One region of the Paraburkholderia sp. SIMBA_030 genome, then DNA from elsewhere that is predicted to be linked to it. Evidence: riboswitches for the same ligand, from Rfam matches in the RefSeq annotation. Region 1 holds a riboswitch; the other holds the start of a gene.
The links. A riboswitch is a leader RNA that binds a small molecule or an ion and turns the genes downstream of it on or off. The one in region 1 is predicted to bind glycine.
Positions count from the first base shown of each region.

Region 2: another riboswitch for glycine. It lies ahead of SB772_RS29430 (D-amino acid dehydrogenase); the one in region 1 lies ahead of gcvT (glycine cleavage system aminomethyltransferase GcvT).

Region 1 covers NZ_JAWRXB010000003.1:13,929-24,988, forward strand. Annotated here, with positions in the region: gene SB772_RS05430 (hypothetical protein) at 465-821, shown strand; glycine riboswitch at 974-1,076, shown strand; glycine riboswitch at 1,099-1,256, shown strand; gene gcvT (glycine cleavage system aminomethyltransferase GcvT) at 1,337-2,455, shown strand; gene gcvH (glycine cleavage system protein GcvH) at 2,648-3,028, shown strand; gene gcvP (aminomethyl-transferring glycine dehydrogenase) at 3,101-6,031, shown strand; gene SB772_RS05450 (alginate lyase family protein) at 6,178-7,287, shown strand; gene SB772_RS05455 (L-serine ammonia-lyase) at 7,315-8,703, shown strand; gene SB772_RS05460 (thiamine pyrophosphate-binding protein) at 8,758-10,467, shown strand; gene SB772_RS05465 (branched-chain amino acid ABC transporter substrate-binding protein) at 10,609-11,060, opposite strand, start outside.
Region 2 covers NZ_JAWRXB010000020.1:38,902-49,961, reverse strand. Annotated here, with positions in the region: partial or broken gene betA (choline dehydrogenase) at 1-57, opposite strand, end outside; gene SB772_RS29460 (purine-cytosine permease family protein) at 98-1,624, opposite strand; gene SB772_RS29455 (aldehyde dehydrogenase family protein) at 1,753-3,261, opposite strand; gene SB772_RS29450 (LysR family transcriptional regulator) at 3,546-4,484, shown strand; gene SB772_RS29445 (branched-chain amino acid ABC transporter substrate-binding protein) at 4,481-5,623, opposite strand; gene SB772_RS29440 (LysR family transcriptional regulator) at 5,852-6,775, shown strand; gene speB (agmatinase) at 6,776-7,753, opposite strand; glycine riboswitch at 8,046-8,136, shown strand; gene SB772_RS29430 (D-amino acid dehydrogenase) at 8,283-9,560, shown strand; partial or broken gene SB772_RS29425 (BON domain-containing protein) at 9,966-10,306, shown strand; gene SB772_RS29420 (NADP-dependent oxidoreductase) at 10,723-11,060, opposite strand, start outside.

The DNA of each region.
Region 1 (11,060 bases):
GCGAAGACGTCAGTGCTGCGCGGCAGTTGCCTGAACCCGGGCTTTGCCGCGCTCCGTGAGCGACGGTTGGTGTACCTAGGACGTGCGCCGAGATGCACTGGGATGTTGCGGAAAAGCCGCGAAAATTGTCCCGGGATTGTCCTGAAGCAAATAAAAATCTTCTTCCGGGGAATGCCGGAATCGGCCGGAATCGCGGAAACCCTTGCTAGATAATGGTTTGACGGGAGGGAGGGAAATTTGTGGATTCCCCCTGTGCGGGGGCAGCGCCAATACCCCCCCCAAAAAAAGAAACTGCCACCGCCGCAGGCGCACAGACAATAAGCGTCGCGAAAGGCAATAAAAACCAAAACTGACAACCCGAAAGGAACATCCCGTTACAAAAAACGCATGCAGGACGTCAGCCCCCGGCAAAGCAAAACCGTTGCTAATCCATTCCTGGCAACAAAACAAAACCCGGAGAATCCATGCATCGTTCTATCCGCGCACTAACCGCATGCGCATTGCTCACCTCGCTGGCCGCCTGCGTGGTGACCCCTCAACCCGCGCCGGCGCCGGCGCCGCGCCCCAATCCGCAGCAAATCGCGGATCAGCGTCTCCATCAGGTCGACGGCCGCATCGATAATCTCAGCCGCCGCATCGACGCCCGCGTGAACGAGGGCTACTACCCGCCCCCGCAAGGCGGCGCCCTGCACCATCGGCTCGACGTGATCCATCAGGAAGCGCACGACATGGCCGCGCAACACGGCGGCGGCATCTCCGGCGACGAACAGCGCGTGCTGAACCAGGAACTGGACAACGCAGCCCGCGCCATCGGCGAATAATCACGCGCCCGCTCAGCCGCTAAAACAACAGCGGCAACAGCGCGGGCTCCCCACGTCCCGCGCTTTTTTTGACGCGCGCCATCCCGCCGCACCAATCGACAAGCCTCTCGCGGACCTTTATTTGACAAGCCCCCGGCCCTCGCGTAAATTCGCCGCACGCGTCGGGAGAGCGCGCAGGCCGCATTTTTTCAGCAGGCCGCGCCGCCGAAGGGGCACACCCGCAAACTCTCAGGCAAAAGGACCGACCGCGTCGAAAAACCCGCCTCACGGCTCAGGTTTTTCGCACTCTGGAGAGCGGCAGTAGCCGTCTGCGTCGTGCATATGACTCAGACTTAGGCAAGCTGCCCACCGAAGGGGCGCGCGTTTCACCGTAGCGATTCGCATCGCATCGCCCGGTAGCGCAATCTCTCAGGTATCGAGGACAGAGGGGTCATGCAACGCATCGCTCGCAGGCATCAGGCCGCGAGGCGTAGCGCCGCATGGCCTTTTTTGTTTCGCGAGACGCCCGAGGCCCCATGACTGAACTGAAACACACCCCGCTCAACGCCACCCATCGTGCGCTCAACGCCCGCATGGTCGATTTCGGCGGCTGGGATATGCCTGTCAACTACGGCTCGCAGATCGACGAACACCGCGCCGTGCGCACCGACGCCGGCATGTTCGACGTCTCGCACATGTGCGTCGTCGATTTCACCGGGGAGCGCGTACGCGCCTTCTTCGAATACGCACTGGCGAACAATGTCGCCAAGCTGCAAACGCCGGGCCGCGCGCTCTACTCCTGTCTGCTGAACCCGAACGGCGGCGTGATCGACGATCTGATCGTTTACTACTTCGGCGAAGATCACTTCCGCGTGGTCGTCAACGCCGGCACCGCCGACAAAGACATCGCCTGGTTCGGCCAACTCAACGCCGAAGGCGGCTTCGGCCTGACCATCACGCCGCGCCGCGATTACGCGATCGTCGCCGTGCAAGGCCCGAACGCCCGCGAAAAAGTCTGGCAAACCGTGCCGGCCGCGCGCGCCGCCACCGAATCGCTCAAACCTTTCAACGCCGCGCGCGTCGCCGACACGCCGTTCGGCGACTTGACCGTCGCCCGCACCGGCTACACCGGCGAAGACGGCTTCGAAATCATCGTCCCGGCGGATCACGTCGAAGCACTGTGGAACGCGCTGCAAACGCAAGGCGTGCGCCCTGCGGGTCTCGGCGCGCGCGACACGCTGCGCCTCGAAGCCGGCATGAATCTGTACGGCCAGGATATGGACGACAACGTCTCGCCGCTCGACGCCGGCCTAGCGTGGACCGTCGATCTGACCTCGCCGCGCGACTTCGTCGGCAAATCGAAACTCGAAGCGAACGGCTCGCAAGCCGCGTTCGTCGGGCTGATCCTGCTGAAGGACAACGGCAAGGCGGCAGGCGTGCTGCGCGCGCATCAGAAAGTCGTCACGCCGCACGGCGACGGCGAAATCACCAGCGGCACTTTTTCCCCGACGATGCAGGAATCGATCGCCTTCGCGCGCGTGCCGAAAGGCGTGCAGCCGGGCGACACCGTTCACGTTCAGATTCGTGACAAAGCCCTTCCCGCAAGCGTGGTAAAACTGCCGTTCGTGCGCAACGGCAAAGTGCTTGCGGTTTAAGCGGCCGGTGCGTTCGTTTCCCATAGGAAAACGCCGGGTCGCCCCAAGTTTTCCGCCCCGCAGGAAATCCCCCCGAAGGAAGTCTCCTTGGGGGATTGGGGGATGGCCCTCTCGGGGGCTTGGCGCAAAGCACCAGGTTTGGGAATCCCCTTTATGAAGTCAATACCGAATCACACCGCATAGGAGCATCCGATGAGCATCCCGGCCGATCTGAAATACACCGAATCGCACGAATGGGTCCGCACCGAGGCGGACGGCACGCTGACGGTCGGCATTACCGACCATGCGCAGGAAGCGCTCGGCGATATCGTCTTCTTCGAAGTCCAGGAATTGGGCAAGACCGTCAACGCAGGCGACACCGTCGCCGTGATCGAATCGGTGAAAGCCGCTTCCGATATCTACGCGCCGGTCTCGGGCGAAATCATCGAAGCGAACACGGCCGTTGCCGACACGCCTGATTCGGTCAACAGCGCGCCGTACGACAGCTGGCTCTTCAAGATCAAGCCGGCCGCCGACGCAACGCAAGATGGTTTGATCGACGCCGACGCGTACGCGAAGTCAATCGGCGCCTGATCCACCTACTCGTTTAAACCGTCAGGTGCGGCGTCCGCCAGGCATGGCGTGCCGCACCGCCAGGAACACCCCATGAAGCTCGAACACCCGGATCGTCTGATGAACCGCACTCCTCTCTCGCTCGCCGCGCTCGAAGTGCATGACGCCTTCGCCGAACGGCACATCGGCCCGGATTCGGCCGACCAGCATGCGATGCTCGAAGCCTTGGGCTTCGCCTCGCGCGCCGCGCTGATCGACGCCGTCATTCCGAAGACGATCCGCCGCAGCGAAACGCTGCCGCTCGGCCCCTTCGCCCAGCCGAAGAGCGAAGCCGAAGCGCTCGCCGCGCTGCGTGAACTGGCGGACAAGAACCAGGTGTTCCGCTCGTACATCGGGCAGGGCTATTACAACGCGCACACCCCGACGGTGATCCTGCGCAATGTGCTGGAAAATCCGGCGTGGTACACCGCGTACACACCGTATCAGCCGGAAATCTCGCAAGGCCGTCTGGAAGCGCTGTTGAACTTCCAGCAGATGATCGTCGACCTGACGGGTCTGGCGATCTCGAACGCATCGCTGCTCGACGAAGCCACCGCCGCCGCCGAAGCGATGACGCTGCTGCAACGCATCGGCAAACCGAAGTCGAACGTGTTCTACGTCGCTGACGACGTGCTGCCGCAAACCATCGAAGTGGTGAAAACGCGCGCGACGCCGGTCGACATCGAAGTGAAAGTGGGCCCGGCAGCGGATGCGGCGAACGCCAACGCGTTCGGCGTGCTGCTGCAATATCCGGGCGTGAACGGCGACGTACGCGACTACCGCGCACTCACTGAAGCGATTCACGCCGCAGGCGGCCATGTGGTTGTCGCCGCCGATCTGCTCGCGCTGACCGTGCTCACGCCGCCGGGCGAATGGGGCGCGGACGTGGCCGTCGGCAATACGCAGCGTTTCGGCGTGCCGGTCGGTTTCGGCGGCCCGCACGCGGCTTACCTCGCCGTGCGCGACGAGTTCAAGCGACAGATGCCGGGACGTCTGGTCGGCGTGACCGTCGATGCGCAAGGCAATCCGGCGCTGCGTCTCGCGCTGCAAACACGCGAACAGCATATCCGCCGCGAAAAGGCGACCTCGAACGTCTGCACCGCGCAAGCGTTGCTCGCGATCATGGCGAGCATGTACGCGGTCTATCACGGCCCGCACGGTCTGAAGACGATCGCGTTGCGCGTGAACCGTATCGCGGCCCTGCTCGCAGCCGGCGCGAAGAAACTCGGCTACACGCTCGTCAACGACACGTTCTTCGACACGCTCACGTTCGAAACCGGCCCGCGCACCCAGGCACTGCACGATGCGGCCACGGCAAAGCGCATTAATCTGCGCCGCGTGAGCGACACGCGCGTCGGCATCTCGATCGACGAAACCACCAAGCGCAGCGATCTGGCCGATCTGCTCGCAGCATTTGCGCAAGCGGCATTTGTCGACGAAGTCCCGCAAATCGACGCCCTCGACGCAGAACTCCCCGCCGAGAACACGGTGCCTGCCGCGCTCGAACGCACCAGCGCGTACCTCACGCACCACGTGTTCAACCGCCACCATTCGGAAACGGAAATGCTGCGCTATCTGCGCAGCCTGTCGGACAAGGACCTCGCGCTCGACCGCTCGATGATCCCGCTCGGCTCCTGCACGATGAAGCTGAACGCGACCTCGGAGATGCTGCCGGTCACGTGGCCCGAATTCGGTCAGATTCACCCGTTCGCGCCGGCTGAGCAAACGGTCGGCTACCGCGAAATGATCGATCAGCTCGAACAGATGCTGGTCGCGGCCACCGGCTACGCAGCCGTGTCGCTGCAGCCGAATGCCGGCTCGCAAGGTGAATACGCGGGTCTGTTGATCATTCACGCGTACCACGCGTCGCGCGGCGAAGGCCACCGCAACGTCTGCCTGATTCCCGCCTCGGCGCACGGCACGAACCCGGCCTCGGCGCACATGGCCGGCATGCAGGTGGTCGTGGTCGCGTGCGACGCGCAAGGCAACGTCGATATCGAAGACCTGAAGAACAAGGCCGCGCAACACGCCGACAAGCTCGCGGCGATCATGATCACGTATCCGTCGACGCACGGTGTGTTCGAGGCGAACGTCCGCGAAATCTGCGAGATCGTGCATGCGCACGGCGGCCAGGTCTATGTGGACGGCGCGAACATGAACGCGATGGTCGGCCTGTGCGCGCCGGGCCAGTTCGGCGGCGACGTCTCGCACCTGAACCTGCACAAGACGTTCTGCATCCCGCACGGCGGCGGCGGCCCGGGCGTCGGTCCGGTCGCGGTCGGCGCGCATCTCGCGCAGTTCCTGCCGAACCAGATCTCGTCGGGCTACGAGCGCGCGCCGAACGGCATCGGTGCAGTGTCGGGCACACCGTACGGCTCCGCTTCGATCCTGCCGATCTCGTGGATGTACATCGCGATGATGGGCGCAAAGAACCTCACCGCCGCCACCGAAACCGCGATCCTCAACGCGAACTACGTCGCGAAGAAACTCGCGCCACATTATCCGGTGCTGTATTCGGGCCCCGGCGGCCTGGTCGCGCACGAGTGCATTCTCGATCTGCGTCCACTCAAGGAGACGAGCGGCATCACCGTCGACGACGTCGCCAAGCGTCTCGCCGACTACGGCTTCCACGCGCCGACCATGAGCTTCCCGGTGCCGGGCACGCTGATGGTCGAGCCGACCGAATCGGAATCGAAGGAAGAACTCGACCGTTTCGTCGAAGCGATGATCGCGATCCGCGAGGAAATCCGCGCAGTCGAAGAGGGCCGCTCGGACCGCGAAGACAATCCGCTCAAGCATGCGCCGCATACGGCAGCGGTCGTCATTGCGAACGAATGGAAGCATGCCTATGCGCGCGAAACCGCCGCATATCCGCTGCCGACGCTGATCGCGAACAAGTACTGGCCGCCGGTCGGCCGTGCGGACAACGTGTATGGCGACCGCAATCTGTTCTGTTCCTGCGTGCCGGTCGCCGACTACGCGTAATCGTCGACATTGCCTGCATGACCGCGCACCGCCCGCACGTTGTAAGCGGGTGGTGCGCGGTTCTGTCGTTTGTGCCCGCAAACGGCTAACATCACACACCGAATCAGCCTAACGAGGAGTTTCGCATGGCGCGAAAGGTGCGATTGATGCAAAGCCGGACCGCAATAAGGCGAGCCCAGACGTGGCAGCAGACCTGCGCGCTATTGTTGGCTGGCGCGGCCGTGTTGCTGCCGCTGCGGCAAGCGCGGGCCGCGATGAATTTTTGTGCGGCGCCCGCGCTGCAAACCAGCGAGCGGACCAACGCCGATCCCGGCGTCAAGGCACTGGTGAACAATGTGCAGGCGCATCTGAACGACCCGCCGCGAGCGCTCGCCAAACTGCATACCGAAGGCACGCTGCCGCACGAGGGCATCTACGATCAGAGCGTCGAGGCGGAGAAGGATCTGGATCTGCTGCGCAACGCCGCGCTCGCATGGCGTGCGACCAGCGACGACCGTTATCTGAAGCTGGTCGACCGTTTGCTGTTTGCGTGGGTCACGACTTACCAGCCGAGCTTCAATCCGATCGACGAAACCCATTTCGAAGGCCTGATCCTCGCCTACGACATGACCGCGAGCGCGCTGCCGGTGAAAACCCGCAACGCATCGATGGCGTTTCTGACGAAACTCGCGAACGGCTACATCGCGCAGATCGACGCGCAGCCGCGCCCGCTCAAGGACACCTATCGCAACAACTGGCAGAGTCACCGGATCAAGCTGATCGCAATGGCCGCGTTCACGCTCGATAACCGCAAGATGATCAACGCGGCCCAGCGTCTGTTCGACGAGCATATCGGCGACAACATCGCGCCGGACGGTTCGACGTTCGACTTCGGCGAACGCGATGCGCTGCATTACGTCACCTACGACCTGCAACCGCTCGTGACCGCCGCGCTCGCCGCGCGCCGCCACAACCGCAACTGGTTGCCGGAAAAGGGCACGAACGGTGCGTCGCTCGCGGGCGCGCTCAACTGGCTCACACCGTATGCGGACGGCAGCAAGACGCATGAAGAATTCGTGCATTCGAACGTCCCGTTCGATGCCAAACGTCGCGAAGCCGGTTTGCCCGGCTATTCGGGCCAGTGGGATCCGAAGAATGCGACGGAACTGTTTCACCTGGCGGCGCGTCTCGACGGACGCTATACGCCGATCGCGCTGCAGCTCGCACCGGTGCCGCCCGCGTGGCTCGCCGTGTGCTTACCGCTGCCGGCGCGCTAAACTCACTTTTATCAGCAGGGAGCAGCAATGGCAGTCAGCGTCTTCGACCTCTTCAAAATCGGCATTGGCCCGTCCAGTTCGCATACGGTCGGGCCGATGCGCGCGGCACTGATGTTCGTTCAGGGGCTCGAACGCGACGGGCTGCTCGGCGCGACGGCATCGGTGAAAGTGGACCTGTACGGTTCGCTCGGCGCGACGGGCAAGGGCCACGGCACGGATCGCGGCGTGATGCTCGGGCTGATGGGCGATGCGCCCGACACCGTCGACCCCGACACGATCGTTCAGCGGCTCGAAGCGGTGCGTGCGTCGCGCAAGCTCGCGCTGCTCGGCACGCACGACGTGCCGTTCGTGCAGAAAGATCACATTTCGTTTTATCGCCAGGCGCTGCCCGAACATCCGAACGGTCTGAAGCTGCGTGCGTTCGACGCGCAAGGCGAGACGCTGCGCGAGTCGACCTATCTGTCGGTTGGCGGCGGCTTTGTGGTGACGGCAGGCGCGCCGAACACGAAGGTGCTGAGCGCCGTCGATCAACTACCGCATTCGTTCCGCAGCGGCAGCGAGTTGCTCGCACTATGTCAATCGACCGGCAAGAGCATCGCGCAACTGATGTGGGAAAACGAACGCGTCTGGCACACGGAAGAAGAGACGCGCGCGGGCTTGCTGAAGATCTGGGACGTGATGCAGTCATGCGTGTCGCGCGGTTGCGGCATCAACAATCCGGATGCCGACGGCAATCTGCCCGGCCCGTTCCAGGTGAAGCGCCGCGCGCCGCAGTTGTATCGCGCGTTGTCGGGCAATCCTGAACTGGCGCTGCGCGATCCGCTGTCGATGGTCGACTGGATCAACCTGTACGCGATCGCCGTCAACGAAGAAAACGCCGCGGGCGGGCGTGTAGTGACCGCGCCGACCAATGGTGCGGCCGGCATCATTCCAGCGGTGCTGCATTACTACACGCGTTTCATGCCGGGCTCGAACGAGCAAGGCGTGATCGACTTCCTGTTGACGGCGGCGGCGATCGGCATTCTGTACAAGCTGAATGCGTCGATTTCGGGCGCGGAAGTCGGTTGCCAGGGCGAAGTGGGCGTCGCCTGCTCGATGGCGGCGGGCGCGCTCGCAGCAGTGATGGGCGGCACGCCGGCGCAGGTCGAGAATGCGGCCGAAATCGGCATGGAGCACAACCTTGGGCTGACGTGCGATCCGGTCGGCGGGATGGTGCAGATTCCGTGCATCGAGCGTAATGCGATGGGCTCGGTAAAAGCCGTCAATGCCGCGCGAATGGCGCTACGCGGTGACGGCACGCATTACGTGTCGCTGGACTCCGTGATCAAGACGATGATGCAGACCGGCGCGGATATGAAGACCAAGTACAAGGAAACCTCGCGCGGCGGGTTGGCGGTGAATATTGTGGAGTGTTGATGTCGACCCGACTGCACCGATCGCACCCATCGTCACACTGGAGGCTTCATCGCAATGCCGCTCGCTTCTGATTCTCCCACCACTCAAACCACTGGCGCGCGTCTGCTGGTCGATGCGTTGCTCACCCACGGTGTCGAACGTGTGTTCTGTGTACCCGGCGAGAGCTTTCTCGCCGTTCTGGATTCGCTGCATGACGAAACCGGGCGTATTCAGACCATCGTCTGCCGGCACGAAGCAGCGGCGGCAAACATGGCCGAAGCAGTCGGCAAATTGACCGGCCGCCCAGGCGTGGCGATCGTCACGCGCGGACCGGGCGCGACGCATGCGTCGATCGGCGTGCACACCGCGTTTCAGGATTCGACGCCGATGATCCTGCTGATCGGTCAATGCGCACGTGAGCATCTCGACCGCGAGGCCTTCCAGGAAATCGACTACCGGCGCATGTTCGGTCAGATGGCGAAGTGGGTCGCGCAAATCGACGATCCCAAGCGCATTCCCGAATACCTGAGCCATGCGTTTCACACGGCGACGTCGGGGCGTCCGGGGCCGGTCGTGCTGTCGTTGCCGGAAGACGTGTTGAGCGACGCATGCGACGCTGTCGCCGGAGCGCCGGCCTATAAGCGAGTGGCGGCATCGCCGTCCTCGGCGCAGATCGAACAGTTTCGGCGGCTACTTGAAGCTGCACAACGGCCGATGGTGATTGCCGGTGGCAGCGGCTGGACGCCCGCAGCGTGCGTGGACCTGCAGCGCTTCGTCGAGAACTGGCAACTGCCGATCGGCCTCGCGTTCCGCTTCCAGGACACGCTCGACAACGAACATCCGAACTATGCGGGAGACGTCGGCCTCGGCATCAATCCGGCGCTTGCACAACGCATCCGCGATGCGGATCTGTTGCTCGCGATCGGCCCTCGCCTGGGCGAAGCAACGACGAACGGCTACACGCTCCTCGACATTCCGAAAACCAAACAAACGCTTGTGCACGTGCATCAAGGCGCGGAGGAACTGGGACGTGTGTATGCCGCCGATCTGCCGATCGTCTCCGGCATGCCGGAACTAGCAGCACTGCTTGCCGGGTTAAAGCCGTCTTCCGACAAGCCCGCGTGGGCCGGCACGGCGGAAGAAGCCCATCGTGCGTATCTCGAGTGGCGCAAACCGCGTCAGATCCCAGGCGACGTGCAGATGGGCGAAGTAATCCAGCAATTACGCGCGCATCTGCCGGAGGACGCGATTCTGACAAACGGCGCGGGCAATTACGCGACGTGGCTGCATCGGCATTTCTCGTATCGGCATTTCCGCTCGCAACTCGCGCCGACCAGCGGCGCGATGGGCTACGGCGTGCCGGCGGCGATCGCGGCGAAGTCGCTGTATCCGCAACGCGCTGTGGTCGCCTTAGCCGGCGACGGCTGTTTCATGATGTCCGCGCAAGAACTCGCGACCGCGATCCAGTACGACCTGCATGTGATCTTTATCGTGGTGAACAACAGCCACTTCGGCACGATCCGGATGCATCAGGAACGGCACTATCCGAATCGGGTGCACGGCACCCGTCTCACGAATCCGGATTTTGCGGCGTTCGCGCGCTCGTTCGGCGCCCATGGTGAGACGGTGGAGCGGACTGAGGATTTTCTGCCGGCGTTGCAGCGTTCGATGGCGGCGAAGCGTGCCGCGGTGATCGAGATTCGTATGCCGCAGGAAGCGAGCACGCCGGGCGCTACGTTGGAGCAAATTCGCGAGCAGGGAAGGAAGCTGCGAGGGGAGTCGTGAAGGCGGCGATAGTGCGATTTGCACAGAACAGCTAAGCGTCAAAGAAGAAGCCCTGCGGCTAATCACTCCGCAGGGCTTTTTTGTGCGTCGAGCGCCACGCCAAAACCGCGCTCGACACTCGCACGCTCAAGCAAAAACAGCTTACTTTCCACCCACGCTTTGCAGCGTCGTCCACTTGCCGTCGACAACCTTGTACAGCGTGATGCCGCCGTTTTTCAGGTCGCCCTTGCCGTCGTACGCGAGGTTCGCCGACGTCACGGCCGGCATCGAGGTCTTCGCGAGCAGCGGCAGGTATTTGGCCGGATCGGTCGAGTTAGCCTTCTTCATTGCGTCGAACATGGCCATCGCGCCGTCGTAGGCGTACGGCGAGTACGTTTGCACGTCTTCGTTGAAACGCTTCTTGTACTTCGCGACGTAGTCCTTGCCGCCCGGCATTTCTTCCAGCGGCAGGCCGGCGAGCGATGCCACCGTGCCGTTCGCTGCGTCACCCGCGATCTGAATGAACGTCGGCGTGTGGACCATTTCGCCGCCCATCAGCGGCGCCTTGATGCCCAGTGCCTTCATCTGCTTGACCATCGGTGCCGCTTGCGAAT
Region 2 (11,060 bases), on a different contig from region 1:
ACATCCGGCCGATCCAGCGCCCACTATGATGTAATCGAATTGCTCGGTAGCCGTGATATTTGCCTGCTTCGTAGACCTTGACGGGGTCGTCTGTGGATCAGTAGCGACCTTTGTCGCCGGTGGTGTATTGCGGTGAGGTCTTCTCGAAAGCGGCGATGACAGACTCTTCGTGCTTCAGATCGAGCGAGCGCGACAATGCGTAATACGCAAGGCCCCAGACGAACAGACCAACCAGCCATGCCAGATCGACGCTGCCCATCGCGCGGGAGAGCGGTCCGACATACACCTCGTTAGTGCCGTCGAGCACGCAGAAGAACGGAATCATCGAGACGAAGCCGATCACGTACGCAATCAGACCGCGCGCGCCCCACTTTCCGTACAGGCTGTTGTCGGGCAGGAAGAAGTGCGGAATGGCATAGCGACCCTTGCGGACGAAAAAGTAATCCGTCAGATTGACCGCGGTCCAGGGCACCAGAAAATACAGCATGACGACGAGGTAAATATTCAGGACGGAGAGACCATTACCCGAGGTATAGATGCTTAGTGCCACACCGAGTTGAAGGATCACCACGAAAAGAATCGCCAGAATGCGAGTCCTGGGAGTCGGCTGGACTTTCCGGAATGAATCAACCGCAGTGATAGTCGTCAATTTGGCGCTATAGATGTTCATCGCGATCACCGGCAGAAACGCCAGAATCGTGACAGCAACCACAACGCTTCCCATACCCGGTGCCAGGTCGCTACCCACCTGATTCAACGCGACCAGTACATCGGTCGCCTGCAGATGGTCTGCCAGCCAGCCGCCAATCGCGATCATCCATGCCCCCGACAGCGATGCACCGAGGAACACGGCCGTAATCAGTTTTCCGCTCGGCGTGTTTTTCGGCAGATAGCGCGAATAGTCGGATACATAGGGTGCGTAGGCGATGTTGTAGCTGGCGGCGGCTGCGAACTGCGCAATGAAAGCGATCCAGCCGAAGCCCAACGGCGGCGTCGGAGCGGCTCCCGGCACGACAGCCGGGAGCGGCACGTCATGCACCCAATGCATCAGAACAGCCAACGTGACGAGTCCGTAAAGCGGCAGCGACAGATACAGCGCCCATTTGAAACTCCGGTGCATCCAGTCGTGGCCGAGAATCGCCAGAACCGAAGCCGGCACCGAGACTGCCAATGCCACTTTGATCGGATCCCAGTTGAACAGTGCTTTGAGACCCTGCATCATCAACACGAGGTTGACGATGTTGAATCCCGCAAACACGAATAGCGTCGCTAACAAGACGACGATGACCCCACGATAGCCGAATTGCGCTCTCGACTGAATCATCTGCGGCAAGCCAAGATGAGGACCTTGCGATCCGTGAAAGGCCATGAACAAGGTGCCGAACATGATGCCCAGCGTGCCGGCTATCGTGGTCCACAGCGCGCTCAGGCCAATGCTGGGACCGACAAAGCCGATGGTCATGGTGAAGAACGTGAAGTTGCCTAAAAACCAGAACGGTCCCTGCCTGGATAGCCGGTCAGTTCTTTCGTTATCCGGAATAAAATCGATTGAATGACCTTCGATGACCCCGTGCTCGAACCCGACTACGGCGTCTTTAACTGTTTTGTCTGTTGCTTGCATCATGCACCCCTGACTGTAATGAGAGGTTGATGGAATAGAGATGGATCCGGCATGCGTGCTGGCCGCGACACCCGCTCGTCACGTGGCACTCGGCTCACGTTTTCCTGGGGCGTCGTCAGCGCATTTGCGCTTCAGTGCAGCGTGATCCAGACCGCCTTGCTCTCCATCAGATGATCAAGTTGTTCGGGGCCGAGGTCCTTGCCGAAGCCGGACGCCTTGAATCCGCCGAATGGCATTGACGGATCGATGGTGCTATGTGCGTTGACATAGACTGTCCCGGCGCGCAATTGCGGGATCAGCCTGTGCACGCGGTTCAGGTCATTGGAGTAGATCGCGGCGGCGAGACCGTACGGCGAGTCATTCGCCAGCGACAACGCGTCGCCGAGGTCGTCAAAGGGAGCGGTCACTAGCACCGGGCCGAAGATTTCTTCGCGGACTATTTTCATGTCGCTGCGGCAATGCGCGAAGATGGTCGGCTCGACGAAATAGCCAGGCCGATCCAGCACATGGCCACCATGCACAACTTCCGCGCCTTCGCGCCGTCCCGCCTCAATATAGGAAGCGACGCGATCCCTCTGAAGCGCGGACACGAGCGGGCTGATGAAGCAATCCCGATCGAGCCCGGGCGCGATCTTCAGCTTGCGCGTGTGTTCGATCAGCGCGCCAATGAACCTGTCGTGAATGCTGCGTTGAATATAAACCCGTGCGCCCGCATCGCAGACCTGTCCGGAATTGAAGAAGATGCCGCTTGCGACTGCCTGGGCCGCCGCGTCGATGTCGGCGTCCTCCAGCACCAGCACTGGAGACTTCCCGCCCAGTTCAAGTGTGAGACGTTTGAAGCCGCCCACTGCCGTGTGTCCGACAGTGCGGCCCACCTCGGTGGAGCCGGTGAACGTGATCTTGTCGATACCTGGATGGGCGGCCATGGCCGCGCCAATTTCGCGCCCGCGCCCGGTTATCACGTTGACGACGCCATCCGGGATCCCGGCCTCCTGCACCAACTCGGCGAAGCGAAGCGTCGACAGCGAGGTAAGTTCTGCGGGCTTGATTACCGTCGTGCAACCGACGGCGAGCGCGGCCGCCACCTTCCACGCCATGGTTTGCAGCGGGAAGTTCCACGGAACGATGACGCCGATCACTCCAATGGGTTCCTTGCGTGTATAGGCCACGTAGTCACCCGGCAGGGAGGGTTCAACCGTGCGGCCGTGGAGCTTTGACGCCCAACCGGCAAAATAGCGGAAGGTGTCGATCGTGCCTTGAACGTCGACGTCACGCGCATTGGCGACGGACTTGCCCACGTCGATCGATTCGATCTCGGCCAATTCCGTTGCGTTCGCCTCGATCAGATCCGCGAGCCGATGAAGTAGGCGCTCGCGCTCAAGCGGCTTGAGCTTTCGCCAGGGCCCACCGTCAAACTGTTTGCGGGCAGCGTCTACCGCGCGATCCAGATCCGTGGTCGTGCCCAGGGGAATGTGTGTGATCACGCCCGTGGTGGACGGCTCGATCACCGCGCAGGATTCCCGGTCGCCTTGCGGCACCCAGGCACCGCCAATAAACATGCTCTGCGGCTTGGTGAGAAAGCGTTGTGTCTCTTCCCGGACGCCAAACTTCTCCAGGTACTTTTGTACGACGGGTTCCATAATTGTCTCCTGACTTATATATAGATTGAGTGCAACCCGGCCTCTCATGGGCCAGTTTCATGCACGTGTGTGCACCCGTTCCTGCAACGCCTGGCGAAGACCTCGCGGGATCGCCGGGAGGGTCAACCGTTCACAAACGACCGGGGGTCTATCGATATAAACGTGGCTTGTGGCAACGCGGCGTTTAGAGAGACTATGGACGACATGTCCGGAGGTAAAAATCACGTGAATCAGATGTTCATATCGGGAATGTCGAAGCAAACTGTGCGACGGGGGCGACAACGGTGATCCAGTTGCAGGACGTGGACCTCAAACTACTAAGGGTGTTCATGACGGTGGTACGGTGCGGCGGTTTTTCCGCCGCCCAGGCGAGCCTGAACGTCAGCCAATCGACGATCAGCGAGCAGATGACGACGCTCGAAACGCGCTTGGGGCTCAAGCTTTGTGAGCGCGGGCGGAGCGGATTTCGCCTCACCGAACACGGTGTGGCGACTTACGAGGCGGCGCAGCGGTTGCAGGTGGCGGTGGAAAGCTTCTGTGTGGATACCGACGCGCTCAAAAAGCACATCTCAGGAAAGCTGTACCTCGGCATCATCGACAACACGGTAACCGACTCGGCTTCGCCGCTGCCGCAGGCACTTCAGACGTTCGTGTCGAGGGGGCACGACGTGCATCTGGATGTCTATGTCGGCACGCCTGCCGAACTGGAGGAGCGTGTGCTGGATGGCCGGCTGCACATCGCTGTTGGGCATTTCCCGCTGCATGTGCCGGGGCTGACCTACACGGATCTCTATTGCGAACCGGACGGCCTATATTGCGGAAAAAGTCACCCGCTCGCCGGCAGCTCGCCAGCCGATATCGCGCTCGAGCCGGCCATCGCGTCCAGCCGTGTTGTAGCGCGAGGCTATCTGCAGCAGCACGACCTGCAAATGCTCAAGGTCAGTAAAGCCGCAGCAACTGTCGACAATATCGAGGCACAGGCGATCCTTATCCTATCGGGCGCGTACATCGGATTTCTGCCGATTCACTATGCTGCCCGATGGGTCGCGCGCGGCGAGATGCATCGGATATGCCCGGACCAGTTCGGCTCGCAGTGGCCGTTTTGCGCGATCATACGGCGGACCGCGGTACCGCCAACCATCCTGCAGGTTTTCATGATCGACCTGATGGAAAGCTACCGCAGGGTCGCCCAAACGGCGCGCATGGACGGCGTGAGCCCCTAAGGTTGTACCGACGCGAGGGGCGTCGGCTCGCCGTTTCGATAGGTATAGATGGTGATGGGTGAATCCGTGAGATCGCGATTCTTGTCGAACCGGTAGTGGCCGGACACACCCCGAGAATCGATTTTCGCCAGCACAGCGCGGTATTGGGCCGGTTCGATCGAATTGGCCTTGGTCATCGCTTGTGCGACGATGTTCACGCCATCGTACAAGGCAGCGCTGTAGGTCAGCGGATCGGTATGAAAGCGTTGCTTGTAATCCGCCTTGAACTGGCGCCCCTCCGGTGTTTGATCGAGAACGGGGCCGCCTTGCGGGCAATACACGCGCGTGTCGACCGCGTCGCCGCCAAGTTTAGCCAGTTCGGCATTGCACATGGCGTCGCCGCCCAGCAGGTAGCCATTCATCGCGAGGCGCTTCATCTGCTTGCGCAGCGCGCCAGCCTGGGCGTAGTAACCGCCGTAGAAAATCCCTTCCGCCTGGGTGCCCTTGACACGCGTGAGGATCGAGTCGAAGTTGGTCGCTTTGTCGGTCGTATATTCCCGATCCACAATCTCGATACCGTTGGCTTTGGCTGCGTTAATAAATTCGTCGGCGAGACCCTGACCGTACGCTGTCCGATCGTCGATCACGGCAATACGCTTGACCTTCAACTCCTTTGCCGCAAATTCGCCCATGCGGCTGCCAAGCTGTGTGTCGCTGGCAGAGATGCGAAACACGAACGGATAGCCGTGTTGCGTGATCGACGGGTTCGACGCGACGGTCGCCATCACGATTCCCGCGACATTCACCAGGTTTGAAATCGGAATCGCGACGCCCGAATTGAAAGGCCCAAAAATGACCTTCACATTGTCGTCGAGCAGGCTTTGCGCAACCGTCATCCCGGTACGCGGATCGGCGGCATCGTCTTGCGAAACCAGTTCGAAGCGGGTCTTCTGACCGCCGATCACGAGCCCTTCCGCATTCAGACGCTCGATCGCCATCCTGACGCCGTTTTCGTCGTCCTTGCCAATGGCGGCCTGCGGGCCGGTCAAGGGTCCGGTCAAACCGATCTTCACCACCTGCCCGCCCGCCGTTGCGTGAATCGACACCATGCTCAAAGCGGCTGCTGTCAACCAGCTTGCACCTGCGACCAATTTTTTCATCGTGCTCTCCTCAAATCGTGACGTATCAAATCGCCCTGCCGCCGGAGGTGGCGAACGCGTTGCGCTTTGGCCTGGAAAATATCCCATTGGCGCTCCGCTGCCCGTGCGCATTCACGGAACCTTGGGCAGTGGAGTTGACAGCAATTCTGTGTAGCCAAATTCCCCAATAAAATGCACCATTGATGAAATACATTTCGGTAATTTCCGAAGTAACAGAGGGACAGCGCGATGCAAGTTCAGGACACGGATCTTAAGCTGTTGCGGATCTTCGAAACTATCGTGCGTTGCGGCGGCTTCGCCGCAGCGCAACCGATTCTCAACATCGGCGCGTCGAGCATCAGCGAATACATGTCGCAGCTGGAGACACGCCTCGGACTGCGACTGTGTGAGCGCGGACGCGCGGGTTTCCGGCTAACAGACGAAGGGGCGGAGCTGCACGCCGCCGCGCAACGTCTGCTCGGTGCGGTCGATACGTTTCAAATGGAAGCCGGCGCGTTGCGCAATCAGCTTTCTGGTGTGTTGCGCTTCGGCATGATCGAAGCAACCTTGACCGACAAATACTCGCCGCTGCCGGCAGCGATTCGGGAATTCGGCCAGATGGCGCCCGACGTCCGCCTGCATGTGCAGATCGACACACCAGGCAGCATGGAGCAGCACGTGCTGGACGGGCGCCTCCATCTGGCCGTGGGGCCATTTCCCGCGCAGATTCCCGGTCTCGACTACTTGCCTCTCTATCGGGAGGAGCAGGGGCTCTACTGCGCATCGACCCACTCGTTATACGAGCGGGCGAGTGGCCGTGTCCCAGTGTCGGTACTCAGCAAACAGCGCCTTGCTGCGCGCGCTTACCTCGGCAGCCAGGAACTCAAGCTGCTGCACATGGCGCAGGCCGCAGCCTCGGTCGACAACGTCGAAGGCCGCGCGATGCTCATCCTGTCGGGCAACTACATTGGCTTTCTGCCGCCTCACTATGCGCAGCCTTGGGTAGACGACGGTCTATTGACCCGCATTGATCCCGAGCACTACGTGACGCATCTGGATTTTCAGATCATCACGCGCAAAGGAGGCGAATCGGCGCGGGTCGTGCAGGCCTTTTGCAACCAGCTGCGGGCTGCGGCCAAGGAGGTAAGCCGCACCGCGCGAAACGGCAAATAGTTAACGGGAAAGGTTTCGTTTTACTTTGCGTTGATGCATCACGCGGCCAATCGTGTTCAGCAGCAGTTGCGCAGCCAGGATCGAGGTCGAACCCGAATGGTCGTAGTCGGGCGCGACTTCCACGAGGTCGATGCCGATCACGTCACCCTGTTCAGCAAGGCCCGCGAACAGTTCGAGTCCCTCGTAGTACAGCAGACCACCGTGGCTCGGTGTACCCGTGCCTGGCGCGATCGAGGGATCGAAACCGTCGATATCGATCGTCAGGTAATAGCGCACGCCCTTCGGGATGCGGTCCAGCACACCCTGAATGCCGAGGCGCCGGAGATCGCGCACCGAAATAATGTCGGAGCCCATCTCGCGCGCCTGGGCGTAGCCCTCGCGCGCCGTCGACGACACGTTGCGAATGCCGATCTGCGTCATGCCCGACACCACGCTTTTCTCTGCCGCGCGCCGTAGCGGGTTGCCATGGCCGTGCCGCACGCCATGACGCTCGTCAACGAAATCGAGGTGTGCGTCGATGTGAACGATATGAAACGGCTGCTGGCCTTCGAACGCGTTGATGCACGGAATGTTGATCGAATGATCGCCGCCCATCACCACCGGCAACGCGCCCGCCGCCAGGATCTTGCGCACGCCGTACTCGATGTTTGCGTGGCTCTTTTCCGTGTTGGTGTGCACCATGTCCGCGTCGCCGATATCGACGATACGAACTTCGTCGCTAGGCAGATAAACAACATCGTCTTCGAAGTCGTATGCGCCGCCGTGACCGAACGAGAACAGGGTCGACGCATCGCGAATCGAACGCGGGCCGAACCTTGCGCCCGCCCGCCACTGCGTCCCGCAGTCGAAGGGGGCGCCCATCACCGCGACGTCCGCATCGATCTTGTCCCAGTCAAGACACAGCGGAGACTTTGCGAACGTGCAGATTCCAACAAAGGGCAAATTAAGCCGACCGGTTTCGTAGCTGTTTTCAGACATGATTGCCTTCGTCCTGTTATTGGTTCAGATATGCGGCGCACCGGCCGCCCTCTTCGCCGCTGCGGCGTCGTCCGTTGTGACGGGCCAGCGGTGCATCTGGAACGGAGTCTAGGCAAACAAATTCAACGGAAAAATGCCAAAAATCAGAAATACACTTCGAGATAGTCCGAAGCGATCTTCGGAGGTAGGCAGAGCGCGATTGGGCCGGTCACGTACAAGAGCAGGAAGTTGACTCGCCCATTTGAAAATACTTGCTGTCGTTTCTTTGAACGAGTACCCTCGCGCTGTTCTATAACGAAGCACGGGAGAGATCGTCCACCCGCGACGACGCCGACGGAGCAACCGCCCCGGAAACTCTCAGGCAAAAGGACCGTGCAGCGAGAACATCTGGAGAGCGGCGCGTGCGCGCCCACCGAAGGGGAGCTATTACCGTAACCGGTTCTAGCGAAACTCTCAGGTACATGGACAGATGGGGCATTGGTGCCGGTAAACATCGGCCGGCGATGCTCAACGAACACTGGACCATGTCATGTCCCAAATTGCCATCATTGGCGCCGGAATTACGGGCGTCACCACTGCTTACGCCCTCGCTCGGCGAGGTTACCGCGTCACCGTTCTCGAACGTCATCGCTATGCGGCAATGGAAACGTCATTTGCCAACGGCGGACAACTGTCGGCCAGCAACGCTGAGGTCTGGAACAGCCGCTCTACAGTGCTGAAAGGCCTGCGTTGGATGTTTAGGAGCGACGCACCGCTCCTCATGAATCCGCGGCCGAGTTGGCACAAGTACAGCTGGATCGGCGAGTTCCTGCGCCAGATTCCGAACTATCGCAGCAACACCATAGAAACAGTGCGGCTAGCCATCGCTGCGCGCCAGCATATGTTCTCGATCGCTGAGCGGGAACAAATTGATTTCGACCTTGAACGACGTGGCATCCTGCATTTCTATGCCACCCGTAAGGAGTTCGAAGCGGCGACGAAGGTCAATGCATTGTTACGTGAGGGCGGCCTTGATCGGCGCCCGGTGACGCCTGACGAAATCCACGCCCTTGAGCCGGCGCTTCATGGGCAGTTCCACGGGGGCTTCTTCACCGAGTCCGATTCGACCGGCGACATTCATAAGTTCACGCGTGGTCTTGCGCAAGCCTGCGTGCGTTTGGGTGTCGAGTTCCGCTACGACACGAGCGTGCAGTCCATCTCCGAGGCTGCGGACGGTGACCTGAGGATTGCATTCGCGCGCGAAGGTCAGCCTGATACGGATATCTTCGACCGAGCAGTAATTTGTGCAGGCGTCGGAAGCCGTGCTCTAGCGGCGTATGTAGGAGACCACGTGAACGTCTATCCGGTGAAGGGCTATTCGATCACGGTTTGCCTGGACGATACAGGAAGCCAGCAAGCCGCACCTTGGGTCAGCCTACTAGACGACAACGCCAAGATTGTAACCAGCCGTCTCGGCGTTGATCGCTTCCGTGTTGCCGGAACGGCTGAGCTGAACGGCATAAACCGTGACATCCGCTCGGATCGGATCCAGCCCCTCGTCGATTGGACGCGCAATCATTTCCCGGACATGTCGACGGCGCGCGTCATTCCGTGGGCCGGCCTGCGCCCCATGCTTCCGGGCATGTTGCCCAAGGTTGGCCCCGGGCGTCGACGCAACATTTTCTACAATACCGGACACGGGCATTTAGGGTGGACGCTCTCGGCAGCGACTGCGGAAGCTGTTGCGGAACTCGTAGCCGGTAGTATGCCAAACTTAACGAGCGTGAAGCCCGCGACAAAGCGAAAAGACCTGCCGGTCAACGTCTGATAAGCGCTTGGACCAGCCGTTCGAGTGACGGCTCTCTGCAATGCGCAAGCGTCAACAACTGGCCGAATCTTGCCTTACTGGAATATCGGCCCAGAATCTCGACCTTTAACCATGGATATGCACACTTCGACCGCGAGGAGAGAAGTGTGCATCGTACCTTGTTGAGCGTAATCTGAGCATCGCACAAGCACTGGCTCTTGCGCCGCACTCGTGACGGGATGGCAAGTGCTCGGCAACATGACCTGCGCAACGCTGTCGCACCGATGCGGTCAAATTGTCAAAGCTCCGGTAGCTGTGGCATTGGAGGCTTCATGAAGGCGCGATATGCGATGATGTTCGCGGCGGACCGCGATCCATCATGGCGCGGTCCCTGCTTAATGCACGAATCTGGATGTCATAACCGACATGCGAAACGCGCCATACATCAAAAGCCGGTTGCTGATCGTCGCGGCATTCGCGTTGCCCGCGTTCGTGTTCACGGCTGTAAGTCGACGGCGACGCCGTCCGTGACCGCGCCGGGGGAGATCGCCACTGACGACGCTGCGCTTGCCGCCCGGGTGAAGCAGGCGCTCGTCGCGGACCCGGGGCTGAGATCGTTGCCGATGAGCGTCGCGACGTATCGAGGCGTCGTGCAGTTGTCAGGATACGTGGATTCGGAGGGACAGATTCAGAAAGCGCTTGCCGTGACGCACGGCGTGCCGGGGGTCCAATCCGTGAGCAACGATCTGCACCTCAGGCCGCAATGACGCGCGTTCGCCGGAAGTGCCGACCTGGACCCCGAGTTGCCGTGAGGCGTCGCTCTGCGGTTACCGGCGGAAATACGTGGCATTGACTGAGCAAGTCCAGCTTGTTCCGCTTCCGGAGCAGGTGCAGCTTGACGTCCCTACGAAGATCCATCCCTTGGAGAGCCAATTAACCCTGTCCTGCTCCGCAGCAGCGGTTGCAGAACGGCAAGCGTCCTGCTGGTCGCTGCCATTCCTCGAGTAGGATCCCGTGGAAGTGGTGGCCATCGCAGGCACACTAAAAATAACGATGAAGGCTATCGCGAATACTGATTTCATCCTACGTTTCCTTTGCGTGAGCGCCCCTCTCGCCACACGATTCCAGATCATGCGACAAGTCCGGCTATTTGTGGATGATTGCCGACATGCAGTTACGCAGTTCAGTGGTATTGATTTGTCGCGCCAAAACTGTCTGACATTGTGACGACGATCTTACCTTTGGCATGACCCGATTCGAGCTTGGCCGCCGCATCGGCGATGCGCTCAAATGGGTACACGCTGTCGACAATCACCTTGACCGCACCGGTGTCAACGAGGCGGGCGAGTTCGGACAAGTCCTCGCCGCTCGGGTGCATGAAGAGATAGCGGTAACGCGCTCCGTGCTGGCGGGCGCGATGCCTCAGGGAAAAGCTTGCAACCCAAAACAGCGTCCGCAACCCGAGCCCACGCCCCAAGTCCTTCGATGCCGTTTGCGGCTCGGGTATACCGGCGACCGTGA